4 regions of the Janthinobacterium sp. HH104 genome follow, and region 1 is predicted to be linked to each of the others. Evidence: predicted binding sites of a transcription regulator. Region 1 holds the regulator's gene; each other region holds the start of a gene.

Region 1 (7,491 bases):
GCGCAATACCATTTTGCAACTGCGCGGCATCGATACCTTGCAGGAGTTCATGGAGCGGCAACGACTCGCCATGAGTGGCGATTAATGTTGCCAAGGAGTTCGCCCTTGCAAGGGCGAACCGTTACGCAGGCACGCAGCAGTGCTGCGTGAATTCCCTGCTGCACCGACGACTCGCCATGAGTGGCGATTAGCAACGTAGGTCGGATTAGCGGGCCGCCGAGGCGGGGCAAAGCCCCGCGTAATCCGACAACATGGTTGACGTGTGCAGCAAAGAAATACCACAGTCCAAATTGCAATAATTTGTAAAGACAATTGCCTTGGAGCAGAGTGCCGATCTTTATTGTATGATCGGGCTATGCATATCGTCCTTATCACCGGAATATCCGGCTCCGGTAAATCCGTCGCGCTCAATGTGCTGGAAGATACCGGCTACTATTGTGTCGACAACCTGCCACCGGCCTTGCTGCCCAGCCTGGTGCAAACCCTGCTCGACGAAGGTACACCGCAACTGGCCGTCGCCGTCGATGCGCGCAGCGCCGAGTCGCTCGTCAGCCTGCCGCACAATGTGGCGCTGCTGCGCGACCAGGGACACGACGTCAAGGTCATGTTCCTGACGGCCACCACGCATTCGCTGGTGGCGCGCTTCTCGGAAACGCGGCGCAGCCATCCGCTGTCGCATGAATTGCGCCCGAACCAGAATCCGGCCAGCCGCCGCACCCTGATCGAGTGCATCTCGGAAGAGCGTGAACGCCTGTCGGCCATCGAACAGCTGGGCCACGTGATCGACACGTCGGAGCTGAGCGCCAACAAATTGCGCGCCTGGATCAAGGATATGATCGCTTCCGAACGCGCGCCGCTGACCCTGTTCTTCGAATCGTTCGCCTTCAAGCTGGGCGTGCCGCTGGACGCCGATTTCGTCTTCGACGTGCGGGCCTTGCCCAATCCCTATTACGACCTGGCGCTGCGCCCGCTCGACGGCCGCGACGCGCCCGTGATCGCCTTCCTCGACGCGCAGCCGAGCGCGCTGGAACTGCTGGCCGACATCCGCGCCTTCATCGAAAAATGGCTGCCGTCATTCAAGTCCGACAACCGCAGCTACCTGACGGTGGCCCTCGGTTGCACGGGTGGCCAGCACCGCTCCGTGTACATGGCGGAACGGCTGGCGCAATACTTCGGCCCCAACGAGCGCGTCGTGCTGCGCCACCGCGAACGTAGCTAGTTAATTCAGGTGGCGCAGCGGATGCGCTGACGCCGGCCAGACCGGTGCGAAGAAGCGCGCCACCATGGCAGCATCGACCTCGTCCAGGCTTGATGGGTTCCAGCGCGGCGCATTGTCCTTGTCGACCACCAGCGCACGCACGCCTTCGAGCACTTCGCCATGCTCGAAATTGTGGCGCACCACCGTGCGCTCCAGACGCAGACAATCGGCCACGCCCAAGTGAGCCCCGCGCTGCAGCAATTCCAGAGTTACCGACATCATCAAAGGCGAGCGCAGGCGCATGGCCGCCAGCGCCTTGCTGGCGAACGCGCTGTCGTCCTGCGCCAGCGAGGCCATGATGGCCGCCACGGAGCCGGCGCCGAAGTGACGGTCCAGCGCCACGCGCGCCGCCGCCAGCGAGGCGATACCCGCCTCGGCCTGGAACGGCGCCGCCAGCGCCTTGATGGCGACCGGCAAGGCCTCGCCCGGCGTCGACTCGAACAGGGCCAGCAGCGCCCCCATCTGCGCCTCGGGCAGGTAGACATCGGCCAGGTCCGTGTACAGGGCGTCGGCCGCGTTGATCGTCAAGCCCGTCAAGCCCAGGTACAGGCCCAGCTGGCCGGCCAGGCGGGACAGGAAATAACTGCCGCCCACATCCGGGAACAAGCCAATATTAACTTCCGGCATGGCCATGCGCGTGCGGCCCGTGACGATGCGCAGGCGGTTGCCGGGTCCGGCTTGCGCCACGCCCATGCCGCCGCCCATCACCACGCCATCCATCACGGCGATATACGGTTTCGGATAGAAATGGATCACATGATTTAACGCGTATTCTTCCGTAAAGAAATCTTCCAGCAAGGCGCTGCCGCCTTGCGGCGTGGCCAGGCCCGCATCGTAGAAGAAACGGATGTCGCCGCCGGCGCACAGTGCTTTCTCGCTGCTCGAGCGGATCACGACGGCGTCCACCTGCGGATCGTCGCGCCAGGCCAGCAGGGCAGCGCTCAGGGCGCGCACCATCTCCAGCGACAGGGAATTCAAGGCTTTCGGACGGTCGAGCACGATGTGCCCCGTGCGGTTGCGGATGGAGGTCTGGACGAAGTCGCTCATGGCAGGCGTGAAAAAAGTAAAAGTACAAACATTTTAGCGCCTGCGCGGGGAAGATTGCATTCAAAAGGTCCAGGCGCAAAAAAGGGCGCAATGTGCGCCCTTAGTTGATCACAACTGCTGGAAGCGGGTGGCCTTAAACGGCGACGACGGCGTCTTCCTCGGAGTTGTCTGGCAGATGCTTGATCGCCTCTTTACCGTGCCCTTGCACTTTGGTTTTGTATTTCATCACTTGCCTATCGAGCTTGTCGATCAGGGCATCGATCGCGGCATACAGGTCTTGTGCCAGGCTTTCCACATAGACGGTTTTGCCACTTAAACGCAGGTTGACTTCGGCCTTTTGACGTTTTTCTTTCTCTTTGAGGTTATCCACGGTCAGAATCACGGCGATATCGATAACTTGATCGAAATGACGTTTCACGCGTTCCAGCTTCGTTTGTACGTATTCACGGATGGCTGGTGTCACTTCGAGATGATGTCCGCTGATGGTGAGATTCATACACACTCCTAAAGATGATCGGGTTCGTGCGGTCCATCCTATCCGGCCCGCAGAGGAACCGAAAAAAACTTACAAACACTTACGCAGGCTCACTGGCGGAATTTTCAACGCTTCCCGGTATTTGGCAACAGTACGTCGCGCAATCACCATGCCTTGTTCCCCCAGCATGTCCGCAATCTTACTGTCGGATAAAGGATTTTTAGGGTCTTCTGCTCCTGTCAGTTGCACGATCAATGCCCGTATCGCCGTCGATGACGCTTCGCCCCCCGCTTCGGTGGCGACGTGGCTACCAAAGAAATATTTCAACTCGAACATGCCGTGCGGGGTCAGCATGTACTTTTGAGTTGTTACCCGCGAGATAGTACTCTCGTGTAAACCCAGTGTATCAGCTATTTCACGGAGCACAAGGGGGCGCATGGCAACGGCCCCGTGCGAGAAAAAGTTCTTTTGTCTTTCTACTATTGCCTGTGCCACGCGCAGGATCGTGTCGAAACGCTGGCGCATATTCTTGATCAGCCACTTGGCTTCCTGCAACTGTGCGCCCATGGCGCCCTCGCCCTTGCCCTGCTTAAGCAGGTTGGCGTACATGGCGTTGACGCGCAGGCGCGGCATGACGTCGTTGTTCAGGGTCACTTGCCAGCCATTGCGCGCGCGCTTGACGACGACGTCGGGCACCACGTAATCGGACACGTCCGAGGCGAATACGGCGCCCGGATGCGGATTGCACTGGCGAATCACCGTCTGTGCTTCGCGCAAGTCTTCATCGTCGCAATCGAGGGCTTTTTTCAGCTTGTTGAAATCGCGCTGGGCAAACCAGGCCAGGTGCTTTTCCACGATGACGAGGGCCATGCGCCGCGTCACCATGGCGATGTGCGGCAAGCGCTTGATCTGCAGCGCCAGGCATTCGGACGCATTGCGCGCGCCCACGCCGGGCGGATCGAAACTTTGCAGCAGCGACAAGGCCGTACGCATCTCGTCGGCGTCGATTTCCAGCTCTTCCGGCAGGCGCGCCAGGATGTCGTCGAGCGACTCTTCCAGGTAGCCATTGTCGTCGAGCGCGTCGATGATCAGCTCGACCAGCGCGCGGTCGCGCAATTCAAGCACCGTCACGCGCATCTGCTCCATCAGGTGTTCGCGCAGGGTGCAGTGATGGGCCTCGAGTTGCGGGCGGGAATCTTCGTCGTCGGGCGCCTTGCCCCGGCTCGCCTCGCTCCAGTCGCTGTCGCCGCCATCCGCCGCGGCCGGACCCTCGCCCGCCTCGCCGTCAAAGGTTTCCGCTTCGGCTGGCGCCGCGGGCGCCTCCTGGCCTGGCGGCTGGGGCGGCGCTTCGGCCGGCGCCGCCGTGGAACTCAAGGCCCCGTCCGACAGCAGGCGCAGCGAACGGTCGAGCGGATCGTCGAGGCGCTCGAGCAAGGGATTGTCCGTCAGCAGTTGTTCGAGTTCCTGGTGCAATTCCAGGGTGGACAATTGCAACAGGCGTATCGATTGCTGCAACTGCGGCGTCAGTGCCAGGTGCTGCGAAGTGCGCAGCTGCAATGATTGTTTCATTGGCTTACATGCGGAAGTGTTCGCCCAGATAGACCCGGCGTACCGACTCGTTCGCGATGATGTCGTCGGGGCGTCCCGACGCCAGTACCGAGCCCTGGTTGATGATGTAGGCACGGTCGCAAATACCCAGCGTCTCGCGCACATTATGATCGGTGATCAGCACGCCGATATTGCGCTCCTTCAAGAAGCGCACGATGCGCTGGATCTCGATCACGGCGATCGGATCGACGCCGGCGAACGGTTCATCGAGCAGCACGAAACGGGGATCCGTGGCCAGCGCGCGGGCGATTTCCACGCGGCGGCGCTCGCCGCCCGACAGGGACAGGGCCTGGTTCTCGCGCAGCTTTTCAATCTGCAAATCGGCCAGCAGCTTATCCAGGCGCTCCTCGATCTCGGCCTTCTTCAAAGGACGGCCTTCGACGGTCTGGATTTCCAGCACGGCGCGGATATTGTCTTCCACCGTCATCTTGCGGAAGACGGACGCTTCCTGCGGCAGATAGGACAGGCCCATCTGCGCGCGGCGGTGGATCGGCAGGCTGGAAATGTCCACGCCGCTGATGTCGATGCTGCCGCCGTCCGACGGCACCAGGCCGACGATCATGTAGAACGAGGTGGTCTTGCCGGCGCCGTTCGGGCCCAGCAAACCCACCACTTCGCCGCATTCGACTTGCAGCGAGACATCATGCACGACTTGCCGCTTGCCATAGGTTTTTTGCAGACCGCGAACGATCAGGGTGCTGCCGCAACGAGTATTGTCCATTATTTCTTTCCTGGCGCAGGCGTGGCCGGCGCTTTCTCCGCTTCAGGCGCCTTGGTCTTCGGCTGGATCACCATGCGCACGCTGCCGCCATCGGAGGTGCTGGTGCCGCTGTCGGAATTTTCCATCTTGAATACTTCCTTGCGGCTGTCATACGAGATGAAGGCGCCATTGGCCACGTCCGTCACTTTCGTGCCTTCCAGGCGCGTCAGCTTGGCCTTGGAAAACAGTTTCACCACTTCCGTCTTGTTGTCGTATTCCACGCGCTCCGCTTCGCCTTCGACCCACAGGTCGCCCGCGCCATCGCGCTTCTGGCGGAACGTGGCCAGCTTGCCGGGATCGGCCCAGAAGGTGATGAACTGATAGCCTTGCGGGTCTTCCGTGATCAATGCCCGGCCCGCCTTCATGGTCAGGGTGCCCTTGACCAGCACGACGTCGCCCGTCAGGGTACGCACTTGCTTGACGTCATCGACGTGGCCGCTGCGTGCCGTGATGACGGCTTCCTTCTCGGAATCGGCTTTCTCGGCATGCGCCACGCCCATGATGGCCAGCGAAAATACGGTCAACAGCAAGATGTTCTTCATAGTATGGTTTCCTTGTTTCATTCTGTCATTTTGCCGCCGCGGCAGGGCGCGGTTTCGGCGGGAGGACCATGCGCAGCGCATTCTGCACTTCCACCACGCCCGTGGCGTTATTGGCTTTCATGCCGATGCCATTGAGGCGCGAGGTGCCCGTCAGGATATCGACAGGCACGTCCGTTTCCATTCTTTCCTCGTCCGGAAACACCGTCAGCGCTTCCGTCCTGACCGTCAGGTTCTGCGCCTTCGGACTGGCCGCGCGGTCGATCACGACCTTGCGGTGCAGTTGCAGCCTGGTATTGTCCTGGTCGATATGCGCCAGTTCCGCATTCATGTTCAACGGCGGCATGCCGGGCGTGAGCTTGCGCACGAAGGGCTGGTCGATATCGGACGAATCGTCGGCCGGATAATGCGTGAGCTTGGTGCCCGACACGATATAGCTGGGCTTACCCGTCAAATCCATGCGCACCAGGCTGAAATTGGTGATGAAATAATCGGGCTCATCCAGATGCTTGCTGGCCTTGATGTCCTGGCTGTTCTTGTTCATCACTTCGAGCAGCCAAAAGCTGGCCAGCGCGACAACAACCGCGCCCAGCAGGGTAAAAATCGTGCGCCAGCGATGGGCGCCTCCTGGCTTACGCATAGGGTTTCACTCTTTCCAATATCACTGGCGGCAAGGTGCGCCTCACTCCAGGAACGGCGCCATGACGCGCGCATAGTTGTCCTGGGCGCGCAGCAGGAATTCGCAGATCTCGCGCACCGCGCCGCGGCCGCCTCCGGCCTGCGTCACATGGTGCGCCAGGTCCTGCGCTTCCGGACGCCCGCCCGGCACGCTGACGGCAAAACCCACGCGTTTCAGGATGGGCGCATCGATGACGTCGTCGCCGATGTAGCCGCATTGCTCTTCCGTCAAGCCCGTCAGCGCCAGCAGTTCGCGAAACGGCGTCAGCTTGTCGTGGCCGCCCTGGTGCACATGGGTAATGCCCAGGTCTTGCGCGCGGCGTGCCGTAATGGCCGAGCGGCGCGCGCTGATGATAGCCGTCTGCACGCCCGATTCCTGCAGCAGCTTGATGCCCAGGCCATCATACACATTAAACGTTTTCATCATCTCGCCATCGGGGCCGAAATGCAGGCTGCCGTCGGTGAGCACGCCATCGACGTCAAAGATCATCAGTTTGACCTTGGCCGCGCGCGCCAGGTTGTCCGCTACGCTGTCCATCAGATCACCTTCGCTTGCGTCAGGTCATGGATATGCAGGGCGCCCACCAGCTTGCCGTCGGCATCGACGACCAGCATCTGGTTGATGCGGAACTGCTCCATCACGGCCACGGCATCGACGGCCAGGCGTTCGGGCGCGATGCTGCGCGGCTGCGCATGCATGACGTCGCGGATCGCCACTTGCGTGAAATCCTGCACGCGCTCGAACATGCGGCGCAAGTCGCCATCCGTAAACACGCCCACGGGGCGGTTGTCCGCGTCGACGACGGCCGTCATGCCCATGCCCTTCTTCGTCATTTCTTCCAGCGCCTGCAGCAGGGATGCCTCTACCGGCACTTTCGGCACCCTTTCGCCGCTGCGCATGACGTCATGCACATGCGTGAGCAGGCGGCGACCCAGGGCGCCTCCAGGGTGCGAGCGGGCGAAATCTTCTTCCTTGAAGCCGCGCAAGTCGAGCAAGGCCACGGCGATCGCGTCGCCCAAGGCCAGGGTGACGGTGGTGCTGGCCGTCGGCGCCAGGTTCAGTGGGCAGGCTTCTTTCTCAACAGAAATATCCAGGTGCACATCGGCCAGCTGGGCCAGGCTGGAA
Region 2 (7,491 bases), on a different contig from region 1:
GCGAACTGCAGCAAATGCAGCAGGGCCGAGGCCTGCATCACGCAGCGCCTGGCACATCGCCGGGACGGTGGATCTTCTGCCGCAGCGGCACGGGCGCCAGCAAGTGCTGGCCGTGGCCGTCGTGGTGGCCATGGCCGCCGCCGTACGCACCCGCCTCGGGCTCGAACGGCGCGCTTTCTTCCGTCACCATCGCCTGCAAGCCTTCGAGCATCTCCTTCAGCACGACGTCCTTGCGGATGCGCAAAAAGCCGTCCCCCACCTGCGCCTGCGTGTGGCGGTTGCCCAGGTGGAAAGCGCAGCGCAGCAGGGTGTGCGCATCGGCGCACCGCACCAGATAGGTCGGCTCGCGCGCGGCAACGATCTGCACCACCTGCCCTTCCGGCCCCGTCATGCGCTCGCCGTCGCGCAGCACCGTGCCGCGCACGGTGAACACGGCCACGTCGTCGCCATTCGACAGTACGGCGCGCAGCCGGCATTTTTCGCGCTGATCGTAGGGCAGCACAAGTTGGGCAAACGGCGTACGTTCATCGCCAGGTCCCAGTTTGGTATGCAAAGTCAGCATGCTTGTCTCCTGCTTAAAATAGAAAATAGCGCTGCGCCATCGGCAGCACGGCGGCCGCTTCGCACACGAGCAGCTGGCCGTCGGCGCGCACGGCGTAGGTTTCGGGGTCCACTTCCATGTGCGGCGTGGCGCTGTTGTGGATCATGTCGTGCTTGCGCAAGCCGCGCATGTTCTTCACGGCGATGACGGATTTGTTCAGTTTCAGCTGGTGCCCGATATCGAGGTCGTAGGCCGCCTGCGAGACAAACGTAAACGACTTTTTCAGGCCGCCGCCGAAAGCGCCGAACATCATGCGGTAGTGCACGGGTTGCGGCGTGGGAATCGACGCGTTCGGGTCGCCCATCTGCGCGGCCGCGATCATGCCTCCTTTTAAAATCATCGACGGCTTGACGCCGAAAAACGCCGGTTTCCACAGCACGATGTCGGCGATCTTGCCCGCCTCGATGGAGCCCACCACGTGCGCAATCCCGTGCGTGATGGCTGGATTGATCGTGTACTTGGCGATGTAGCGCTTGGCGCGGAAGTTGTCGCTGCGCGCCGTGTCGGGCGCCAAGGCGCCCCGCTGCACCTTCATCTTGTGCGCCGTCTGCCAGGTGCGCATGATCACCTCGCCCACGCGCCCCATCGCTTGCGAGTCGGACGACATCATCGAGATGGCGCCGATGTCGTGCAGGATGTCTTCCGCGGCGATGGTTTCGCGGCGGATGCGCGACTCGGCAAACGCCACGTCTTCGGCAATGGCCGGGTCCAGGTGGTGGCACACCATCAGCATGTCCAGGTGCTCGTCGAGCGTGTTGACGGTAAACGGGCGCGTGGGATTCGTCGACGAAGGCAGCACGTTGGACTGGCCCACGGCGGCGATGATGTCGGGCGCATGGCCGCCGCCCGCCCCTTCCGTGTGGAACGTGTGGATGGTGCGGTCCTTGAAGGCGGCCAGCGTGTGCTCGAGAAAACCGCCCTCGTTGAGGGTGTCGCTGTGCAGCGCCACCTGGATATCCATGCGGTCCGCGACGGACAGGCAGTTGTCGATGGCGGCCGGCGTACTGCCCCAGTCTTCGTGCAGTTTCAGGCCGATGGCGCCCGCGCGCACCTGTTCTTCCAGCGGCAGCGGCAAGCTGACGTTACCTTTGCCCATGAAGCCCAGGTTCATGGGGAAGGCGTCGGCGGCCGCCAGCATGGCGTGCAAATGCCACGGTCCCGGCGTGCAGGTGGTGGCGGCCGTACCCACGGCCGGTCCCGTGCCGCCGCCCAGCATGGTGGTCACGCCGCTCATCAGCGCTTCCTCGATCTGCTGCGGGCAGATGAAGTGGATATGCGTGTCGACGCCGCCGGCCGTGACGATCATGCCTTCGCCGGCGATGATCTCGGTCGCACCGCCGATGGCTAAAGTGACGCCGGGCTGGATGTCGGGGTTGCCCGCCTTGCCGATGCCGAAGATCAGCCCGTTCTTCAAGCCGATGTCGGCTTTGACGATGCCCCAGTGGTCGAGGATGACGGCGTTCGTGATGACGGTATCCATCACCTCGGCCGCGCAGCGCTGCGACTGGCCCATGCCGTCGCGGATCACCTTGCCGCCGCCGAATTTCACCTCTTCGCCGTAGATCGCGTAGTCATGCTCGATCTCGATGAACAGTTCCGTGTCGGCCAGGCGGATGCGGTCACCCTTGGTGGGGCCAAACATCTCGGCATATGCGCTGCGGGGAATGCTGGCCATCTCAATCCTTTCCCGGTGGAGTGTCTTGCAGTTCGCCCATCACTTCGCCATTGAAACCGTAGACCTTGCGCTCGCCCGCCAGCGCCACCAGTTCCACGGTGCGCTGCTGGCCCGGCTCGAAGCGCACGGCCGTGCCGGCAGTGATGTTCAAGCGCATGCCGTAGGCGCGCCAGCGCTCGAAAGCAAGCGCGGGATTGACTTCAAAAAAGTGGAAGTGCGAGCCGACCTGTATCGGCCGGTCACCCCGGTTGGCCACCACCACGGTGGCCGTGGCGCGCCCGGCATTCAAGCTGATTTCGCCTTCTTCCAATTGGTATTCGCCTGGGGTCATGAGGGGCTCCTTCTCAAAAAACTACGGTATCGGGTGGTGGACGGTCACCAGCTTGCTGCCATCGGGGAAGGTCGCTTCCACCTGGATGTCGGGGATCATCTCGGCGATGCCGTCCATGACGTCGGCACGCGAGAGGATCTTGGTGCCGTCCGACATCAGCTGCGCCACCGACTTGCCATCGCGCGCGCCTTCCATGATGGCGGCGCTGATCAGGGCCACCGCTTCCGGATAGTTCAATTTCAAGCCGCGCGCCAGGCGCCGTTCAGCCAGCAGCGCGGCCGTAAAAATGAGCAGCTTGTCTTTTTCGCGGGGAGTCAGGTCCATGGTTTCCTTGTTCTTTCCTGATTAAGTGTTCCAGATGCGGGGCACGACGGCGTCGCGTCCCAGCATGGCGGGGCGCAGCAGCTGCCAGGCGGCCAGCATGACGCGGCGCGCCGCCTCGCTGTCGCCGCACAGCAGGCGCACCACCACCAGCGACTTCATGTGCGTGGCGCCAAACGCGGCGCCGGCCGGCACGGCGATCTCGCGCACGGCCGCCAGCACGGCGGGCGTAACTGGCGTGCCGACGGTGATCAGGGTGGCGCACACGGTGTGGCCCGCCAATCCCAGCGGACTGGCCATCAGCGCGCCGCCACCGGCCAGCACGCCCTGCTCCCACCACAGCAGCTTGCCGCCGCGGCGGATCTGCACCTGCTGGCTGATGCTGCCCGTGCTGAAAACTTCGCCCGAGGCGCTGCGGCCCAGGCAGACGATGTCGCAGCCGATGTAGCTGGCGTCCGGCGCCAGTTCCACTTCGTGGCGCAGGCGCACGCACGCCTGGTCGAAGAAAATGCTTTCCTGTGGCAGCCACTCGATGGCCGCGCCGCTACCGGCGCGCAGCACGATGTGCTGGCCCGAGACGTGGCCGTTGGCGCGGTACCACTTGGCGGCGCCCGGCGACGTGAGCAAGGCGTGCGCGCCCTCGCCCACCGTGGCGTCGACGGCCAGCTGGTCGCCGCCCACGACGCCGCCGGGAGGATGGATGATGATGGCGTGGCAGACGGCGCCCCCTTCCGGATACAGGGGCTTTTGCACGCGCAGGGGCCCGCTGTGCGTGCGCTCGACGAGGCGGCTGACGCCCTCGTGCAAGGCAAAGCCCAGGCGCAGGTGCGCCTGCCAGGCGCCGTGCGCGCTGGCTGGTAAAGGCGTGACTGGTCGGGTGCTGTCTGGCATGCGGGGCAATCGCGTAAATAAGCGATTACCTAAGCAGGATATGTGCCAGCGTCAGGGGAAGGAAAAGTGAGAATCGTGCACCGCGCTGCGGCGGGCGCACCGGCATGGTGCATCGGCCGCACCGCGGCGCTCAGGCCACGGCCACCGTCACGACCAGGGTGCGCCGTTCGCGCAGCAAGGCCGTGAAGGCTTCCGCAGCCAGGGGGCGGCTGAAAAAATAGCCCTGCATTTCATCGCAACCGTGTTCCGTCAGGAAGTCGACCTGTTCGCGCGTTTCCACGCCTTCGGCGATGACGCGCATGTCGAGGTTGTGCGCCAGCGAGATGACGGAGCGGGCGATGGCCGCGTCGCTACTGCTGGTGGTGACGTCGTCGACGAAGGATTTGTCGATCTTCAGCACGTCGATGGGGAAGCGTTTCAGGTAGCCGAGGCTGGAATAGCCGGTGCCGAAATCGTCGAGCGAAATGCCCACGCCGATATCCTTCAGGCGCGTGAGGGCCGCCACGGCCTTGTCAGGGTCGCCCATCACCGTGCTTTCCGTGATCTCGATGCCGAGGCAGGCGGGCGCGATGCCGTATTTGCGCAAGGCCGCCTCGACGAACGGCACCGTGCGGTCCTGTGCGAACTGTTTGCCGGACAGGTTGACGGCCACCTTGATGCTGCCCAGGCCCGCGTCGTGCCAGGCGCGGATTTGCGCACACACGCTTTCGAGCACCCATTCGCCGATGGCCGTGATCGAACCGTATTCCTCTGCCAGCGCGATGAACAGGCCGGGCGGCACCTTGCCCAGCACCGGGTTATCCCAGCGCAGCAGGGCTTCCGCGCCCAGCAAGGCACCCGTGCGCAAGCACATCTGCGGCTGGTAGTGCACTTCGAATTCATCGCGGCAGATGGCGCCGCGCAGCTGCTGCTGCATCGCCAGGCGGGCGCGGATATCGCTGCCCATGCGCTCCGTGAAGAAGGCATAATGGTCGCGCCCCATTTCCTTGGCGCGCACCAGGGCCGTGTCGGCGTGGCGCAGCACGTCATCGAGGCTGTCGCCGTCGGCCGGGCACATGGCGATGCCGATGCTGGTCGTCAGCGCCAGGCGTTCGCCATCGACGCTGAGTTCCTCGCGCAGGCCGGCCAGGATGGTTTGCACCAGCTCCAGGGTACGCCCCAGCAGGGCATCGTCCTGCAGCAGGATCTGGAATTCGTCGCCGCCCTGGCGCACCACCGTGTCGCCTTCGCGCACGCAGCCGGACAGGAAACGCGCCACCACTTGCAGCGCCTTGTCGCCGACGGCCTGGCCGTGCGAATCGTTGATGTTCTTGAAGCGGTCCAGATCCAGGCACATCAGCACCACCTGCTGGCTGTCGCGCACGGCGTTCACGCGCGCCTGCTCGAAGCGCTCGCGCAGCAGCACGCGGTTCGGCAAACCGGTCAGCGCATCGTGGTAGGAAAGGAAATCGATCAGATGCTGCTCGGCCTTGCGTTCGCTGATGTCGAGGAAGACGCCGATATAGTTGACGACGGCACCATCGGGCCCGTGCACGGTGGAGACGCTGAGCAGGCAGGGATAGGTATCGCCGCTCTTGCGCCGCGTCTGCACCTCGCCCGACCAGCAGCCGCTGCTGCGCAAGCCCTGGCGCAGGGCCAGCAGCACCGCTTCACCCGTGTATTCGGCATGCAGGCGCATGATGTCCGTGCCCACCACTTCCTGTGCCGCGTAGCCGGTGATGCGCGTAAAGGCGGGATTGGCAGTGACGATGACGCCGGCCGCATCGGTGATCAGGATGGCGTCCTGGGTCGCTTCGAAGACCTGGCCCGACAGGCGCAGCAATTCTTCATTCGCGCGGCGGATCTGCACTTCGCGTGCCAGTGTGCTGGCCACTTGCTCCAGTTCGGCCGTGCGTTCGGCCACCCGCCGTTCCAGGTTGGCGCGCTCCTGCGCCAGCTGCAGCTGCGCCCGCGCCAGGCGCACATGGGCGTCGGTGCGGGCGAGGATTTCCTCGGCCTGGAAGGGCTTGGCGATGAAGTCGACGGCGCCCAGCGCAAAGCCGCGCACCTTGTCGTCCGTGTCGTACTGGGCCGACAGGAAGATCACCGGCACCTGGCGCAGGGACGGTATCTCCTTCAGGCGACGGCACACTTCAAAGCCGTCGAGGCCGGGCATGCGCACGTCGAGCAGGATCAGCTCGGGCGGGCGCGCCTGGGCCGTCCACAGGGCCAGCTCACCGTTCGGCGCCTGGCGCACGGCATAGCCGGCGCCGCCCAGCAAATCGCTCAACAGCTTCAGCGAAGCCGGCGTATCTTCAACGATCAGTACTTCGCCCTTCGAGTTCACTTCCGAAAAATCGCGGTGCATGTAGCAGTTCTCTCAGCTTTGGATGAGGCGCGGCGGTCGGTTGCCACGCTGGACAAGACATTTCTTTGCGATGAACTACGTACTATCATCATAATCTTTATTGCAATTTAGCACCATCCATCGGCGCTACTTAGTCCTTCTTTTCAGCGAATCCGATGTTGTCAGCCCACACTTTCAAGCGTGCGCCAGCGCCCCCTCAATCTCCAGCAAGTCGCACAGCTGGCGGTACTGATGCTGGTCGAGCATGGCTTGCAGCGGTACCAGCAACGGCGCCGCCGTCGCGGGCAGGGCCGCCAGCATCTGCGCCACCCTGGCCAGGTTCAATTCGCGCAGCGCCACCAGCAAGGCGGCGCGCTCTTCCCCGGTCAACAGCAGCAAATCTTGCGCCCGCAGTGCCGGCCGCGCCTCGGGCGCCGGCGACACGGGCTGCGGCACGGGCACCTGCAGCGGCGCCTCGGCCGCCTGCGCGGGAATGCTGAAGCTGAAGACGGCGCCCTGCCCCGGCGTCGATTCCACCGTCAGTTCGCCTTCCATCAGCTGCACGAATTCGCGCGAGATGGCCAGGCCCAGGCCCGTGCCATCTTTCGGTCCCGCGCTGTCGGCCTGCACGAAGGGCTCGAAAATGCGCTGCTGGTCTTCCGGGGCGATGCCGATACCCGTGTCGCTGACGGCGAACGACAGCATCCATTGATCGCCACCGCGCCGCTCGCCGCGCACGCGCAAGGTGACTTCGCCGCCGCCGGCAAACTTGACGGCGTTCGACATCAGGTTCAGCAGCACCTGGCGCAAGCGCGTCGCGTCGAGCAGCACGGCCTCCGGCAGGCCCGCGCAATCGAGGCGCAGGGCCAGCCCCTGCTGCTCGGCGCGCATGCCCAGCATGTCCATCACTTCCTGCAACAGGGGCGCCAGCGCCACCACGGCCGTCTGCGCCTGCAGGCGCCCCGCCTCGCCCTTCGACAGTTCGAGGATTTCATTGATCAGGGTGAGCAAATGATTGCCGGAGCGGTGGATGATGGCCAGGTTGCGCTTTTCATCGTCGTGCATATTGGGCGAGGCGGCCATCAGGCGCGAAAAGCCGATCACGGAATTCAAGGGCGTGCGCAGTTCATGGCTCATGTTCGCCAGGAAGGTGCTCTTGGCGCGGTTCGCCGCCTGCGCCTGGCTGACGGCCACCGACAGGGCGCTCGTGCGCTCGGCCACCAGTTCTTCGAGGTGATGGCGGTGGCGTAGCAGTTCGAGTTCGGCCTCGCGGTGCGCCGTGATGTCGTAGTTCGACCCCACCAGGCGCATGGGCTGGCCCTGCCCGTCACGGAAGATCACGGCGT
Region 3 (7,491 bases), on a different contig from region 1:
ACCGCTGGCTGCGCGGCTGCGTGGTCGACGCCTGCGCGGCCCGGATCAACGCGGGCTGATGCCGCCGCGCGCATCATGCGGGCTTTCCAGCCTTGCTCATGGCGCGGCCGAGCACGAAAATCGCCAGCGCCGCCAGAATGAGCGCGCTGGCCACGCCAAAGGTGGCGTGCATGCCGGCTATCATGGCGGCCGGCCTGGCGCTGGCGATATCGCTGGCGCCGGCAGCGAAAACGGCGCCCATCACGGAGGCGCCCGTGACAAGCCCCAGGTTGCGCGACAGGTTGAGCATGCCGGAAATGACGCCGCGCTGCTCGGGAGCGATATCGACCATCACGGCCGTATTGTTGGCTGCCTGGAACAGCGCGTAGCTGGCCGTCAGCAGCATGATCGGTGCGACGTAGCCGGGAATGCCCAGGCTGGCGGGCAAGAAGGCCAGCGCCAGGCAGGCGCCGGCCGCGCCGCACAGGCCCGCGCCGCCCATGCGCTGTGCGCCGTAGCGGTCCACCAGCCAGCCGGACGGCACGCCGCAGAACGCCGCCACCAGCGGTCCGGCCGCCAGCACCATGCCGGTGACGGCCGCATCCAGGCCCAGGCCGCGCGCCAGGTAGAAGGGCCCGACCACCAGGGTGGACATCATGACCGTCGACACCAGCATGCTGGTCGCCAGGCCGGCGCTGAGCACGGGCGCGCGCAGCATGGCCAGGCGTATCAGCGGCGCCGGCGCTTTCAGTTCAACGCGGACGAACACGATGGCGCCCACGCAGGCGGCCAGCAGCAGCGCCACGTTGCGCATGCCGAAATGGCCGCGCCCCAGGGTCATCGCCAGCGCATAGGCGGCCAGGGTCAGCGCCAGCAGCATGGTGCCGCGGTGGTCGAACACGGGACGTTTGGCGTTGGCGCCGCGCTGGTCGGCCGGCAGGTAGCGCCAGGCCAGCAATAGCGCCACGCCGGCCAGCGGCACGTTGACGAGGAAAATGGCTTGCCAGCCGAAGCGGGCGATCAGCAGCCCGCCCAGCGCGGGGCCAAGCGTGGTGCCGACGGCCGACATGGTGCCGAGCAGGCCCATGGCGCTGCCCGTTTTGGCCTTCGGCACGGTGCTGCCGACAAAGGTCATGGTCAGTGCCATCATGACGGAGGCGCCCAGTCCCTGCAGGGCGCGCGCGGCGACCAGCAGCCACAAGGTGGGTGCCAGCGCGCACAGGATGGAGGCGGCGGCAAACAGGGCGATGCCGGCCAGCAGCAGGCGGCGCCTGCCGACCATGTCGCCCAGGCGGCCCACGCTGACGATCAGGGCCGTGATGGCCAGCAGGTAGGACAGCACGATCCATTGCACATCCTGGAACGGCGCATGCAGGGCCGTGGCCATGTCGGGCAAGCCCACGTTGGCGATGCTGGTGCCCAGCGCGGGCAGCAGCATGGCCAGCGACAGGCTGGCAAGCGCGCCGCGCACGGGTAGCGTGATGGCCTGCTGCTCGGGTGGTGCGGATTTTGACGGTGTATGCATGGCGTGGCGGATCCTCGGATAGGGTCACCACATGGTACTGAGGGATCTGGCATGGCGGAAGACGCAGCATGTGCATTGTGTTGTTGCGTCTGACGCCATGTGAGGGAACTACATCACCAGGCTAGATCGCATTGAGCGGTATCTTCAGGTAGCGCACGCCGTTGTCTTCCGGTTCGGGCAGCTTGCCCGCGTTGATGTTGACCTGGATGGCGGGCAGGATCAGGGTCGGCATGTCGAGGGTGGCGTCGCGGCTGGTGCGCATGGCCACGAACTGTTCTTCCGTGATGCCGTCGCGCAAGTGGATATTGCTGGCGCGCTGTTCGGCCACCGTCACTTCCCAGCGCGCCTCGCGGCCGTTGGGCGGGTAGTCGTGGCACATGAACAGCCGCGTTTGCGGCGGCAGCGCCAGCAAGCGCTGCGCGGAGCGGTACAGCAGGGAAGCGGAGCCGCCGGGAAAATCGCAGCGGGCCGAGCCCACGTCCGGCATGAACAGGGTGTCGCCGACAAACACGGCGTCGCCGATCTGGTAGGCCAGGTCGGCCGGCGTGTGGCCGGGCACGTGCAGGGCGCGCACTTCCAGCTGGCCGATATGAAATACCTGGTCCGGCGCGAACAGCTGGTCGAACTGCGAGCCGTCGGCCCTGGCGCCATCCTGGTGGTAGACGGCCGCAAACGCCTGCTGCACCGTCTGGATGGCGGCGCCGATGGCCACGTCGCCGCCCAGCTGCTGCTGCAAATAGGGCGCGGCGGAAAGATGGTCGGCGTGCGCGTGGGTTTCCAGCAGCCAGCGGCATTGCAAGCCGTGTTCGCGCACGAAGGCGATCACCTTGTCGGCCGAGGCGGTCGAGGTGCGGCCCGCCTTCGGGTCGTAGTCGAGCACGGAATCGATGATGGCGCAGTCCCGCCCATCGGCCTCGTAGACAACATAGGTGACGGTGGCGGTGGCGGGGTCGAAAAAAGCTTGGATTTGTGGAGTCATCACGGCGGCAGGGGACAGGCAGGGAATAACATTATATCGCCAGAGTTCGTTCAAAAAATGTTGAAAATTAACATTTAGCATGCGAAAAACAGATAAGCGAACGAGCCAGGCGCGCGACTACCGTGCGCACCCTGTGTCTTGCCGCGTGCTAACCTCATTCTTCCAAGGAGGAATTCATGAACGATATCACTGCACGCAGCGAACAATACCGCGGTTTTACGATTTCCGTGACCCCGCAAAAGGATAACGACGACTTATGGGATTTTACCTACCGCCTGCAGCGCGACGGTGAACCCGAGGCGCAGGCGATCACGCGCAGCCGCACCCTGGGCGGCTATGCGGCGCCCGAGACGGCTTGCACGGCGGGCCTGGAAGTGGCCAGGACGGAAGTGGATAATCTGCTGCGCCCTTGAGCCAGCGTAAATCGTTTAGCCCGAAAGTGCGCCTGGCTATGGCCGGCGCGTGAAACACGTCGCTGCCAGTCGCGCTTCATGCTACGATTTCCAGTATTGAGTCAGTCACCAAGGAGGCACCCCATGAATAGCAGTTCTAAAATTCACTATAAAGGCTGGGAAATCGTTCCCTTGGCCGTGCCCACCACCGACGGCAAATGGTCGGCCAGTTGCGACATCGAACGCGCCACGGCGGAAGGCCTGGAAGTGTTCGAAGGCTCGACCATGCAGTTCGTGCGCGACGACGAGGAGGGCGCCATTGCCGCCGCCTGCGAAGAAGCCGTGCGCCAGATCGACAACATCATCGCCAATCCACTGGTGCGGCTGGCCTAGTTTGCCCTGATAGTATCAGTGGTATCAGTTGTATAAATCAGCCGGCGCCCGCCGGCTGTTTTTATTGCGCGTCTTGCCAGCCTGGGCTTTCATCGCCTTGTCTACCCGTCTGTTTCGCGTTTCAATAAATGTTTCAAAATAAGTTTCATGAAACAATATTGAAACATTTTTGACGCCAAACGTGACATCGCTGTTCCGCTGCGTCACAGCGCACCGTGCGTGGCCTCATGGCCGTTTGCCTGCCTTTTCACTCTGCATTCGACGGTTTCCGCCCAGCCTGAAGGGGCCTGGCACGGCATTTGCAATACTGATGCTCATAGCCACTCCGTGAAACATTCGGGACCATCCGAAACCCATAAGGTGAACACATGACTCAATACTCCGCAGGTGCCGCATTCCGCAAGGCCGTCCAGGAAGAATCCCCGTTGCAAGTGGTCGGCGCCATCAACGCCAACCACGCCTTGCTGGCCAAGCGCGCCGGTTACAAGGCCATCTACCTGTCCGGCGGCGGCGTCGCGGCCGGCTCGCTGGGCTTGCCCGACCTGGGCATTTCCAGCCTGGACGACGTGCTGACCGACATCCGCCGCATCACCGACGTGTGCGACCTGCCGCTGCTGGTCGACGCCGACACGGGTTTCGGTTCGTCCGCCTTCAACGTGGCGCGCACTGTGAAATCGATGATCAAGTTCGGCGCGGCCGCCCTGCACATCGAAGACCAGGTGGGCGCCAAGCGTTGCGGCCACCGTCCGGGCAAGGAAATCGTGAGCAAGGAAGAAATGGTCGACCGCATCAAGGCGGCCGTCGATGCGCGCACGGACCCGAACTTCGTCATCATGGCGCGCACCGATGCGCTGGCCGTCGATGGCCTGGAAGCGGCGCTCGAGCGCGCCGTCGCCTGCGTCGAAGCGGGCGCCGACATGATCTTCCCGGAAGCGATCACGGACCTGGACATGTACGCCACCTTCGCCAAGGCGGTCAACGTGCCGATTCTGGCCAACATCACGGAATTCGGTTCCACGCCGCTGTTCACCCTGGATGAACTGCGCAGCGCCCACGTGGGTCTGGCGCTGTATCCGCTGTCCGCCTTCCGCGCCATGAACAAGGCGGCGGAAAACGTCTACCAGGCGCTGCGCCGCGACGGCACGCAAAAGAATGTGCTCGACACCATGCAGACGCGCATGGAGCTGTATGAATCGATCAATTACCACGATTTCGAGCAAAAACTCGATGCGCTGTTCGCCGCGCAAAAGAAATAAACAGAAGCAGGGGCCGCATGCCGGCCCCGCAGTGATGCAACCGAGACTAGTCAATTTTTGGAGAAATCAATGAACGCACCGCAAGCCGCCACTTTCAAGCCTAAAAAATCCGTCGCCCTGTCCGGCGTCACCGCCGGCAATACGGCGCTGTGCTCGGTCGGCAAGACCGGCAACGATTTGCACTATCGCGGCTATGACATCCTGGACGTGGCCGACAGCTGCGAGTTCGAGGAAATCGCCTACCTGCTGGTGCACGGCAAGCTGCCGACGTCCGCCGAACTGAAAGGCTACAAGGCCAAATTGAAATCCTTGCGCGGCTTGCCGTCGGCAGTGAAACTGGCGCTCGAAGCGCTGCCGGCCGCCGCCCACCCGATGGATGTGATGCGCACGGGCGTGTCCGTGCTGGGCTGCACCTTGCCGGAAAAAGACGACCATAACGCGCCGGGCGCGCGCGATATCGCCGACCGCCTGATGGCGTCGTTCGGCTCCATGCTGCTGTACTGGTACCACTACAGCCATAATGGCAAGCGCATCGAAGTGGAAACGGACGACGATTCGATCGGCGGGCACTTCCTGCACCTGCTGCATGGCGAAAAACCGTCGGCGTCGTGGGAAAAAGCCATGCACACGTCGCTGATCCTGTACGCGGAACACGAATTCAATGCGTCGACCTTCACCAGCCGCGTGATCGCCGGCACGGGCTCGGACATCCACTCGGCCATCACGGGCGCCATCGGTGCGTTGCGCGGCCCGAAACACGGCGGCGCGAATGAAGTGGCGCTGGAGATCCAGAAACGCTACGACAACCCGGACGAAGCGGAAGCGGACATCCGCGAGCGCGTGGCCAACAAGGAAGTGGTGATCGGTTTCGGCCACCCCGTCTACACGATTTCCGACCCGCGCAACGTGGTCATCAAGGAAGTTGCCCGTTCGCTGTCGCAGGAAGCCGGTTCCACCAAGATGTTCGACATTGCCGAGCGCCTGGAATCGGTCATGTGGGAAATCAAGAACATGTTCCCGAACCTGGACTGGTTCTCGGCCGTGTCCTACCACATGATGGGCGTGCCGACGGCGATGTTTACGCCGCTGTTCGTCATCTCGCGCACCTCGGGCTGGGCCGCCCACATCATCGAACAGCGCATCGACAACAAGATCATCCGCCCAAGCGCCAACTACGTGGGCCCGGAAGACCTGGAATTCGTGCCGATCAAGGACCGTAAATAATGAGCACACCCATGAATACCCTGTATCGCAAATCCTTGCCGGGCACCCAGCTAGACTACTTCGACACGCGCGCCGCCGTCGATGCGATCCAGCCAGGCGCCTACGCCACCTTGCCCTACACCTCGCGCGTGCTGGCGGAAAACCTCGTGCGCCGCTGCGACCCGGCCACCTTGGACGCTTCGCTGAGCCAGTTCATCGAACGCCGCCGCGACCTCGATTTTCCGTGGTTCCCGGCCCGCGTCGTCTGCCATGACATCCTGGGCCAGACGGCCCTGGTCGACCTGGCCGGCTTGCGCGACGCCATCGCGGCCCAGGGCGGCGACCCGGCGCTGGTCAACCCGGTGGTCCCCACGCAGCTGGTGGTCGACCACTCGCTGGCCGTCGAATGCGGCGGTTTCGACCCCGATGCCTTCGCCAAGAACCGCGCCATCGAAGACCGCCGCAACGAAGACCGTTTCGACTTCATCGACTGGACCAAGAAGGCGTTTAAAAACGTCGACGTGATCCCGCCGGGCAACGGCATCCTGCACCAGATTAACCTCGAGCGCATGTCGCCCGTAATCCAGGTGCAGGATGGTGTGGCCTATCCCGACACCCTTGTGGGCACGGATTCGCATACGCCCATGGTCGACGCGCTGGGCGTGATCGCCATCGGCGTGGGCGGCCTGGAAGCGGAAAGCGTGATGCTGGGCCGCGCCTCGTGGATGCGCCTGCCCGACATCATCGGCGTCAAGCTGACGGGTAAACCACAGCCGGGCATCACGGCGACCGATACCGTGCTGGCGCTGACGGAGTTCCTGCGCAAGCAAAAGGTCGTCTCGTCCTACCTGGAATTCTTTGGTGAAGGCGCTTCGCACCTGACCCTGGGCGACCGCGCCACGATTTCCAACATGGCGCCGGAATTCGGTGCCACGGCCGCCATGTTCTACATCGACGCGCAAACCATCAAGTATCTGAAACTGACGGGTCGCGACGACGAACTGGTGAAGCTGGTGGAGCTGTACGCCAAAGAGACAGGCCTGTGGGCCGACAGCCTGGTGGACGCGCAGTACGAGCGCGTGCTGACGTTTGACCTGTCGTCCGTCGTGCGCAATATCGCCGGTCCGTCGAACCCGCACAACCGCGTGCCGACGTCGGAACTGGCCGCGCGCGGGATTTCCGGCGTGGTCGAGAACGAACCGGGCAAGATGCCGGACGGCGCCGTCATCATCGCGGCCATTACCAGTTGCACCAACACGAACAACCCGCGCAACATGATCGCCGCCGGCCTGATCGCGCGCAATGCGAACCGCCTGGGCCTCACGCGTAAACCCTGGGTGAAATCGTCGCTGGCGCCCGGCTCGAAAACCGTGGAACTGTATCTGCAGGAAGCGGGCCTGATGCCGGAGCTCGAAACATTGGGCTTTGGCGTCGTGGCTTTCGCCTGCACCTCGTGCAACGGCATGTCGGGCGCGCTCGACCCCGTGATCCAGAATGAAGTGGTGTCGCGCGACCTGTACGCCACGGCCGTCCTGTCGGGCAACCGCAACTTCGACGGCCGCATCCACCCGTACGCGAAACAGGCATTCCTCGCCTCGCCGCCGCTGGTGGTGGCGTATGCGATCGCCGGCACCATCCGCTTCGATATCGAGAAGGATGTGCTGGGCCATGATTCGGACGGCAAGCCGATTTTGCTGAAAGATATCTGGCCGTCCGACGAGGAAATCGACGCCATCGTCGCTTCCAGCGTCAAGCCGGAGCAGT
Region 4 (7,491 bases), on a different contig from region 1:
GGCCAGCTGGTCCGGGCACTGGAACGAAGCGAAGAATGCGTATGCGATCAGCGACTACGCGGGCTTGCCGACGAATATCTACCGTCCGCTGGACGTGGCCATGCCGCCCACCCTGGCCGCGAACTCGGGCGGCGTGATGAGCGACCCGCGCCTGACGCAAAAAACCATCCTCAGCAGCTACGCCGTGGCCGACACCATGACCTTCCTCGACGACCGGCTGCTGCTGACCGTGGGCCTGCGCCGCCAGCAGATCCGCGACGCCGCGTATGCCTACGGTACGGCCGTACAATATTCCAGCTATGACAAGAGCGCCACCACGCCCGTGGCCGGCATCGTTTACAAGGCCAGCAAGAACGTGTCGCTGTACGCCAACTACATCGAGGCGCTGGTCAAGGGTCCCGTTGCCAGCGGCACCTATTTTGATGGCAAGAATGACGTGCCACTGAGCAACAAGGGTGAAGTCTTCTCGCCCTACAAGTCGAAGCAGAAGGAAATCGGCGTCAAGTATGACGGCGGCAGGCTGGGCATGAGCGCCGCCCTGTTTTCCACGGCCAAGCCTTTGCCTGCCGTGGTCGGTTCGCGCGCCACCCTGTCGGGCGAACAGCGCAACCAGGGACTGGAACTGTCCATCTTCGGCACGCCGATGGCGGGCGTACGCCTGCTGGGCGGCCTGACCTGGCTCGATACGGAACAGCGCAAGACGGACAAGCCGGCCAACAATGGCAACAATGCCATCGGCGCGCCAAAGACACAGCTCAGCGTGGGCGGCGAATGGGACGTGCCCGGCGCGCCCGGCTTGAGCCTGAACGCCCGTACCGTCTACACGTCGACGCAGTATGCGGATCTGGCCAACAGCAAGCAATTGCCATCGTGGACCCGCGTCGACATCGGCGCGCGCTACCTGACGCAGCTGGCCGGTCATGACGTAACCTTGCGCGCGCGCATCGACAACGTGGCCGACCGCAGCTACTGGGCCTCGGCCGTCTCCTCGTTCGACGCCGGCAGCCTGGTGCTGGCCGCGCCCCGCACCTTCGTCGTCTCGGGCAGCGTTGCGTTCTAACTGAGCCTGCATCAGCCTGCGACCAAGCTGTCCCTTCCCGGGGCAGCTTTTTTTTCGCGTGCGCGCCTGTGCCGCAAGCGGCGCTTCGGCGACAATGCCCCCATGAAACGATACCCTGCCCTGCTGCTCTTGCTCTGCCTGTCCCTGCCGGCCGCCGCGCAGAAGCAAGCGGCCTGCCCGTATGCCGCCTGGAAAAGCGGCTTCAAGGGCGATGCGCGGGCGCAAGCCACGTGCTTGCTGCGCCCCGTCAAGTTGTATGCGCGCCTGGGCGAGAGCGCGCCGCTGCCCGAGTTTCTTGCCGCCCGCATCGGCCAGCGCACGGGCATCGCCCCGACCCGGCTGCGCGCCTGGCTGGCACAGCAATCGATCAGCGAAGCGGACGTGGGCGGCGCCGTCGATGCACCGCTGTCGCGCGCCGTGGGCCGGCTGGCCGCGCCCATGGCCCGCTATTTCGTCATCCACGACACCAGCTACCCGAATTTCCTGCTGGAGCCCATTCCCGGCCATATCAACGACGCCAGCTGGGATTTCAACGATTTCAATTTACGTAACCCCGCGCTGGGCGGCGGTCCGAAAGGCCATGTGTACGTGAACCGCCTGGGCGGCTCCCTGGCCGTGCGCGACTTCGGCACGGCCAGCTACGCCAGCAAACTGGAGAAGGACAAGCCGTCGCTGACGGGTCTGTTCCTGCATGTGGAACTGGTGCAGCCGCGCAACTCCGTACCTGGCGGCGGCAAGGGCAACGACGGGCTGGCGCCCGATCCCGGTTTTACGCCTGCGCAATACGAGCGCCTGGCCCTGCTGTACATCGTCGCCAGCGTGCGCAAGGGCACGTGGCTGATCCCCGCCTTCCACGCCGTGCTCGATACAGGCTATGCGAATGGCCATGACGATCCGCAGAATTTTTCGCTGGAGCAATGGGATACAACCCTCGGTCATTTGAGCGCCGTCATGACCGGCGCCGACGCGCCGAATTGAACACCACCCGCACGCCGATTTGGAGGATACTTTAGCTCCCGCCGTTGCACCGCGTGGATGCCGAGCTGTCGATGGAGAGCTGCGATGACCTATGCCTCTGACCAGAAAATGCACGTGCTGGACATGCCCGCCCGTACGCGGCGCATCTTCAGCATGCGCGATGCCGTGCTGACGCAATGGGAACACGAGGTGCGCGCCAAGGTGCGCGGCGCCGACGCCCTGCTGACACCCATCTTGATCAATACCTTGCCCGCCTTCTTCGACAACCTGGCCGAAGCGCTGACACCAGGCTATCCGCGCGACAATGCCACCAGCCATACCAATGCCCCTGCCGTACACGGCAACGAACGGGCGCGCATGACCAGCTATGGCCCGGAGCAAGTGATCCAGGAATACCAGATCTTCCGCGACTGTTTCGCCGATGCGGCCCTCGACGCGGGCGTGCCGCTGCGGCGCCGAGACTGGAAGGTGATCAATGCCTCGATCGATACGGGCATCCGCGAAGCCATCCTGGAATTTACTGCCATGCATGAAAGCTTCCAGCGGCGCATCGCCGCCGGCCTGTCGCATGACATGCGCAATCCCCTCTCCGTCATGCTCAACAGCGCCCAGCTGCTGCAGCGGCGCGCGCAGCAGTTCGACGTGCCGGCCCTGGCGTCGAAAATCATCGAACACGGCAAGCGCCTCGACGACATGATCCAGGAATTGCTCGATACGCTCAGCTACCACCGGGGGCAAAAGCTGCCGCTGGTCTTGCATCGCTTCGATATCCTGCCGCTGGCGCAGCAGGTGGCCGACAGCGTGAATACGGGCCATCCGGGCAAGTGCCAGGTCACGGGCGCGTCCGTCACCGGCTGGTGGTGCGAAAATTCGCTGCGCCGCGCCCTGGAAAACCTCGTGGGCAACGCCCTCAAGTATGGCGACGACGGCCCCATCCATATCCACATCAACACCCTGCGCGAACGCATGATACTCACCGTGCACAACACGGGCAGCACCATCGCCCCGGAGCAGACCGAGCGCATCTTCGAATACCTGCGCCGCGAACACCAGGGCAGCGCGCCCGGCTGGGGCATCGGCCTGCCCTTCGTGCAAAACGTGGCGGAAAGCCACGGCGGCAGCGCGCTGGTCGACAGCGCGCCGGAAACGGGCACCACGTTTACCATCGACCTGCCCATCGATTGCCGGCCCTACGTCACGCCGGACGCCTGACCTTGCCGCCACCTGCCCCAACACCGGCATTTTCCGCGCAGTAACGCACCAATACGGTGCGGATGACGGTTTTACGCCACAAAAATGGTCATTTTTTACATACTTTCGGGTGCGCGGCACTGGCACGATTTCTGCTGAGCTATAGTCAGACACGGCTCAAGGGAAATCACAACATGGCAAATTTTTTCAATGAAATGACTGCAAATGAAGTGGGTACGGACAGCAAGGTACGTGAACACTATCGTGAATTCAGCAACTGGCTGGAGCAGCAATCCCCCGAGACCATCGCCCGCAAGCGGGCCGAAGCCGACCTGACGTTCCGCCGGGTCGGCATCACGTTCGCCGTCTACGGCGACGATGCCGGCACGGAACGCCTGATTCCGTTCGACACCATCCCGCGTATCATTCCCGCCGCCGAATGGGCACAGATGCAGACGGGCCTGGTGCAGCGCGTGCAAGCTTTGAACATGTTCATCCATGATATTTATCATGAGCAAAACATCATCAAGGCGGGCATCATTCCTGCCGAGCAAATCTACAAGAATGCCCAGTACCGCCCGGAAATGCAGGGTATTTCCGTCGCCTCCGACATTTACGCCCACATCGCCGGCGTCGACATCGTGCGCGCGGGCCAGGGCGAATTCTATGTACTGGAAGACAATCTGCGCGTGCCGTCCGGCGTGTCCTACATGCTGGAGGACCGCAAGATGATGATGCGGCTGTTCCCGGAACTGTTCGCGCGCAACCGCATCGCGCCCGTCGACCATTACCCGGACATGCTGCTCGACAACCTGCGCTCCGTCGCACCGATGGGCGTCGATGACCCCACGGTCGTCGTCATGACGCCGGGCATGTACAACTCCGCCTATTTCGAACATGCATTCCTGGCCCAGCAGATGGGCGTGGAACTGGTGGAAGGCAAGGATCTGTTCGTCAACGACAACTCGGTGTACATGCGCACGACGCGCGGCCCCAAGCGAGTCGACGTGATCTACCGCCGCGTGGACGACGATTTCCTCGACCCGCTGGCTTTCCGCTCGGACTCGTCCCTGGGCGTGCCGGGCCTGCTGTCCGTCTACCGCGCCGGCCGGGTGACCCTGGCCAACGCCATCGGCACGGGCGTGGCCGACGACAAGTCGATCTACCCGTTCGTGCCCGACATGATCAAGTTTTACCTGTCGCAGGAACCGATACTCAACAACGTGCCCACGTACCAGTGCCGCAAGAGCGCCGACTTGTCCTACGTGCTGGCGAACCTGGCGAAACTCGTCGTCAAGGAAGTGCATGGCGCGGGCGGCTACGGCATGCTGGTGGGGCCGGCCTCGAGCGCCGCGCAGATCGAGGACTTCCGCCAGCGCCTGCTGGCCAATCCGGGCGGCTACATCGCCCAGCCAACACTGGCCCTGTCCGCCTGCCCCACCTATGTCGAGGCCGGCATCGCGCCGCGCCACATCGATTTGCGTCCGTTCGTACTGTCCGGCAAGACGATTTCCATGGTGCCCGGCGGCCTGACCCGCGTCGCGCTCGGCGAAGGTTCGCTGGTGGTCAACTCGTCGCAAGGGGGCGGCACCAAGGATACCTGGGTACTGGAAGCCACATCCGTTTTTGCAGGAGAGAAAACATGCTGAGCCGCACCGCCGATCATTTGTTCTGGATGGCCCGCTACACGGAGCGGGCGGAAAACACGGCGCGCATGCTCGACGTCAACATGCAAACGGCGATGCTGCCCCAGTCCGAGCAGGACGCGGAGCAAGGCTGGCGCGCCACCCTGGGTATTTCCGAGCTGCAAAGCGCCTACGACCATAAATATGGCCGCTTCCACACGCGCGACGTGCTCGACTTCATGGTGCGCGACCCGAACAACCCGTCGTCCATCTTCGCCTGCCTGACGGGTGCGCGCGAAAACGCCCGCGCCGTGCGGGGGACTTTGACGACGGAAGTGTGGGAAATCCAGAACGCCACCTGGCTCGACATGCAGAAGCGCTTGAAAAGCAATCTGCTGGAAACGGACCCTAGCCAGTTCTTCGAATGGGTCAAGTACCGCTCGCACCTGTCGCGCGGCGTGACCCTGGGCACCATGCTCAAGGATGAGGCCATCCATTTCATCCGCCTCGGCACCTTCCTGGAACGGGCCGACAACACGGCGCGCATCCTCGACGTGAAGTTTCACGGCGCGCGCGACACGTCGAAAGACATCACCCAGCGCGATTTTTACTACTGGGCGGCCCTGCTGCGCTCCGTGTCCGGCTTCGAGATCTACCGCAAGGTCTACCGCGATGTGATCACCCCGGCACGGGTGGCGGAATTGCTGATGCTGCGCGGCGACATGCCCAGGTCGCTCCTGGCCTGCATGGATGACGTGGTGGAAAACCTCAAGCATATCCGCAACGATGTGTCGGCTGATACGGAACGGTTTGCGGGCAAATTGCACGCAGAACTAAAATTCGGCCACATCGACGACATCATGAAGGCGGGCTTGCACCTGACGCTGACGGAGTTTCTGGAAAACATCTATGACCTGGGCAACCGGGTCAGCCGCGACTTCCTCGTTCCCTTGGCGGCCTGATGCAGCTCACCATCCGCCACGAAACCCATTACGCCTACAGTGCGCCGCTGGCCTACACCATCCAGCAGCTGCACCTGACACCGCGTATCGAGCCGCAGCAGCGCGCCCTGTCCTGGCAAATCACGACGCCGGGCCAGTGCCACGCCTACACGGATGCCTACGGCAACTTGTCGCACATGCTGACGATTAACGGTAGCCATCACTCCCTGAGCCTAGTGGCGCATGGCGTGGTGGAAACCATCTACCCGCACAAGGGACGGCTGAACCTGATCGACACCTTGTCGCCCTTGCTGTTTACCATGCCGACGCCGCTGACGCAGGCCGATCCCGCCATTCTCGACCTGGCTGCCGCCAGCCTGCCGGACCGGAGCGTGACGGCGGGCACGGGCCATCTGCTGCGCCTGGCCGAGCACATCGTCGGCAAGGTCGCGTATGAAAGCGGCGCCACCATGGTCACCACCACGGCCGGCGACGCGCTGGCCCTGGGACGCGGCGTATGCCAGGACCACGCCCACCTGTTCCTGGCCTGCTGCCACGCCTGGGGCATCCCGGCCCGCTATGTGTCCGGCTATATCGATCCGGGTACGACGGGCCATGCGGCCAGCCATGCCTGGGTCGACGCATGGGTCGAAGACACGGATTTCGCGGGCTGGGTCAGCATCGACGTCACGCATGCACGGCTGATGACGGATGCGTATTGCCGCCTGGCCATCGGGCGCGATTACGATTCGGCGGCCCCCGTGCGCGGTGTGCGCCAGGGTGGCGGCACGGAAACCTTAAGAGTCGATGTGCAGATCGTGCCCGTGTAAACAGGCAGGAATGAGGCTGGCCGGGCCTTGCCAGCGGTATGCCGGGCCCGGCTGGTGTAAAATGCTTCCCCTTTTGATTTGATTTACGACGATGACTTATTGCATAGGCATGCGCCTGAACGAAGGCCTGGTCTTCCTGTCCGACTCCCGCACCAACGCCGGCGTGGACCAGGTGGGCACCTTCCGCAAGATGAGCGTGTTTGAAAACCCGGGCGACCGCATGCTGGTCCTGATGACGGCCGGCAATTTGTCGATCTCGCAGGCGATCCGCCAGATCGTTTCCGAACACGTCGATGCGGATGGGCGCAGCATCTGGAATGTGGCCAGCATGTACGATGCGGCCCGCATCGTGGGCGAAGCCGTGCGCACCGTGCACCTGCGCGAAGCGAAGGCCCTGGCCGACTGCGGCATCGATTTCAACGTCAGCATCATTCTGGGCGGCCAGATCGGCGCCGAGCGCTGCCGATTGTTCCAGGTGTATTCGGCCGGCAATTTCATCGAATCGCACGATGAAAACACGTATTTCCAGATCGGCGAAGCGAAATATGGCAAGCCCATCATCGACCGCGTCGTCAACCCGTTCACGCGCCTGGACGAGGCGGCCAAGTGCGCGCTGATCTCCATGGATTCGACTCTGCGTTCGAACATTTCCGTCGGCTTGCCGCTCGACCTGCTCGTTTACGAGACGGGCAGCCTGGCCGTCACGCGCTTTGTCACCATTGATGAAAAGAACCAGTATTTCCGCATGATCCGCGACACCTGGGGCGAACAATTGAAACAGGTGTTCGAAGGCATCGTCGACCCCGTGTGGAATGCGGCGCCCGAGACGACGACGAACGTGCTGTCGTCCGCCAATATGCACAGCA

Evidence for each region. Region 1 encodes sigma-54, which starts transcription at its own class of promoters, with help from an activator protein. Its sites were predicted from a motif close to TGGCANGNAANCTGCTTT; they were not measured.
Region 2: JAB6_RS22610 (urease accessory protein UreD) is a predicted target of sigma-54. The motif match lies at 3,850-3,867, and genes of this name have one in related genera.
Region 3: prpB (methylisocitrate lyase) is a predicted target of sigma-54. The motif match lies at 3,557-3,574, and genes of this name have one in related genera.
Region 4: JAB6_RS05805 (circularly permuted type 2 ATP-grasp protein) is a predicted target of sigma-54. The motif match lies at 3,371-3,388, and genes of this name have one in related genera.

What each region holds. Positions count from the first base shown of each region.
Region 1 covers NZ_LRIB01000054.1:90,169-97,659, reverse strand. The annotation lists gene hprK (HPr(Ser) kinase/phosphatase) at 1-85, shown strand, start outside; gene rapZ (RNase adapter RapZ) at 356-1,219, shown strand; gene JAB6_RS25120 (enoyl-CoA hydratase/isomerase family protein) at 1,220-2,305, opposite strand; gene raiA (ribosome-associated translation inhibitor RaiA) at 2,439-2,801, opposite strand; gene JAB6_RS25110 (RNA polymerase factor sigma-54) at 2,871-4,349, opposite strand; gene lptB (LPS export ABC transporter ATP-binding protein) at 4,354-5,109, opposite strand; gene lptA (lipopolysaccharide transport periplasmic protein LptA) at 5,109-5,690, opposite strand; gene lptC (LPS export ABC transporter periplasmic protein LptC) at 5,716-6,327, opposite strand; gene JAB6_RS25090 (HAD family hydrolase) at 6,370-6,903, opposite strand; gene JAB6_RS25085 (SIS domain-containing protein) at 6,903-7,491, opposite strand, start outside.
Region 2 covers NZ_LRIB01000048.1:51,371-58,861, reverse strand. The annotation lists gene JAB6_RS22635 (urease accessory protein UreF) at 1-38, opposite strand, end outside; gene ureE (urease accessory protein UreE) at 38-562, opposite strand; gene ureC (urease subunit alpha) at 576-2,276, opposite strand; gene JAB6_RS22620 (urease subunit beta) at 2,278-2,607, opposite strand; gene JAB6_RS22615 (urease subunit gamma) at 2,629-2,931, opposite strand; gene JAB6_RS22610 (urease accessory protein UreD) at 2,953-3,819, opposite strand; gene JAB6_RS22605 (GGDEF domain-containing response regulator) at 3,950-6,166, opposite strand; gene JAB6_RS22600 (HAMP domain-containing sensor histidine kinase) at 6,341-7,491, opposite strand, start outside.
Region 3 covers NZ_LRIB01000048.1:110,830-118,320, forward strand. The annotation lists gene JAB6_RS22880 (LysR family transcriptional regulator) at 1-59, shown strand, start outside; gene JAB6_RS22885 (MFS transporter) at 74-1,504, opposite strand; gene JAB6_RS22890 (MBL fold metallo-hydrolase) at 1,626-2,483, opposite strand; gene JAB6_RS22895 (hypothetical protein) at 2,660-2,896, shown strand; gene JAB6_RS22900 (hypothetical protein) at 3,020-3,268, shown strand; gene prpB (methylisocitrate lyase) at 3,637-4,524, shown strand; gene prpC (2-methylcitrate synthase) at 4,594-5,748, shown strand; gene acnD (Fe/S-dependent 2-methylisocitrate dehydratase AcnD) at 5,760-7,491, shown strand, end outside.
Region 4 covers NZ_LRIB01000020.1:72,108-79,598, forward strand. The annotation lists gene JAB6_RS05790 (TonB-dependent siderophore receptor) at 1-1,060, shown strand, start outside; gene JAB6_RS05795 (hypothetical protein) at 1,163-2,038, shown strand; gene JAB6_RS05800 (HAMP domain-containing sensor histidine kinase) at 2,123-3,250, shown strand; gene JAB6_RS05805 (circularly permuted type 2 ATP-grasp protein) at 3,424-4,878, shown strand; gene JAB6_RS05810 (alpha-E domain-containing protein) at 4,872-5,816, shown strand; gene JAB6_RS05815 (transglutaminase family protein) at 5,816-6,625, shown strand; gene JAB6_RS05820 (peptidase) at 6,717-7,491, shown strand, end outside.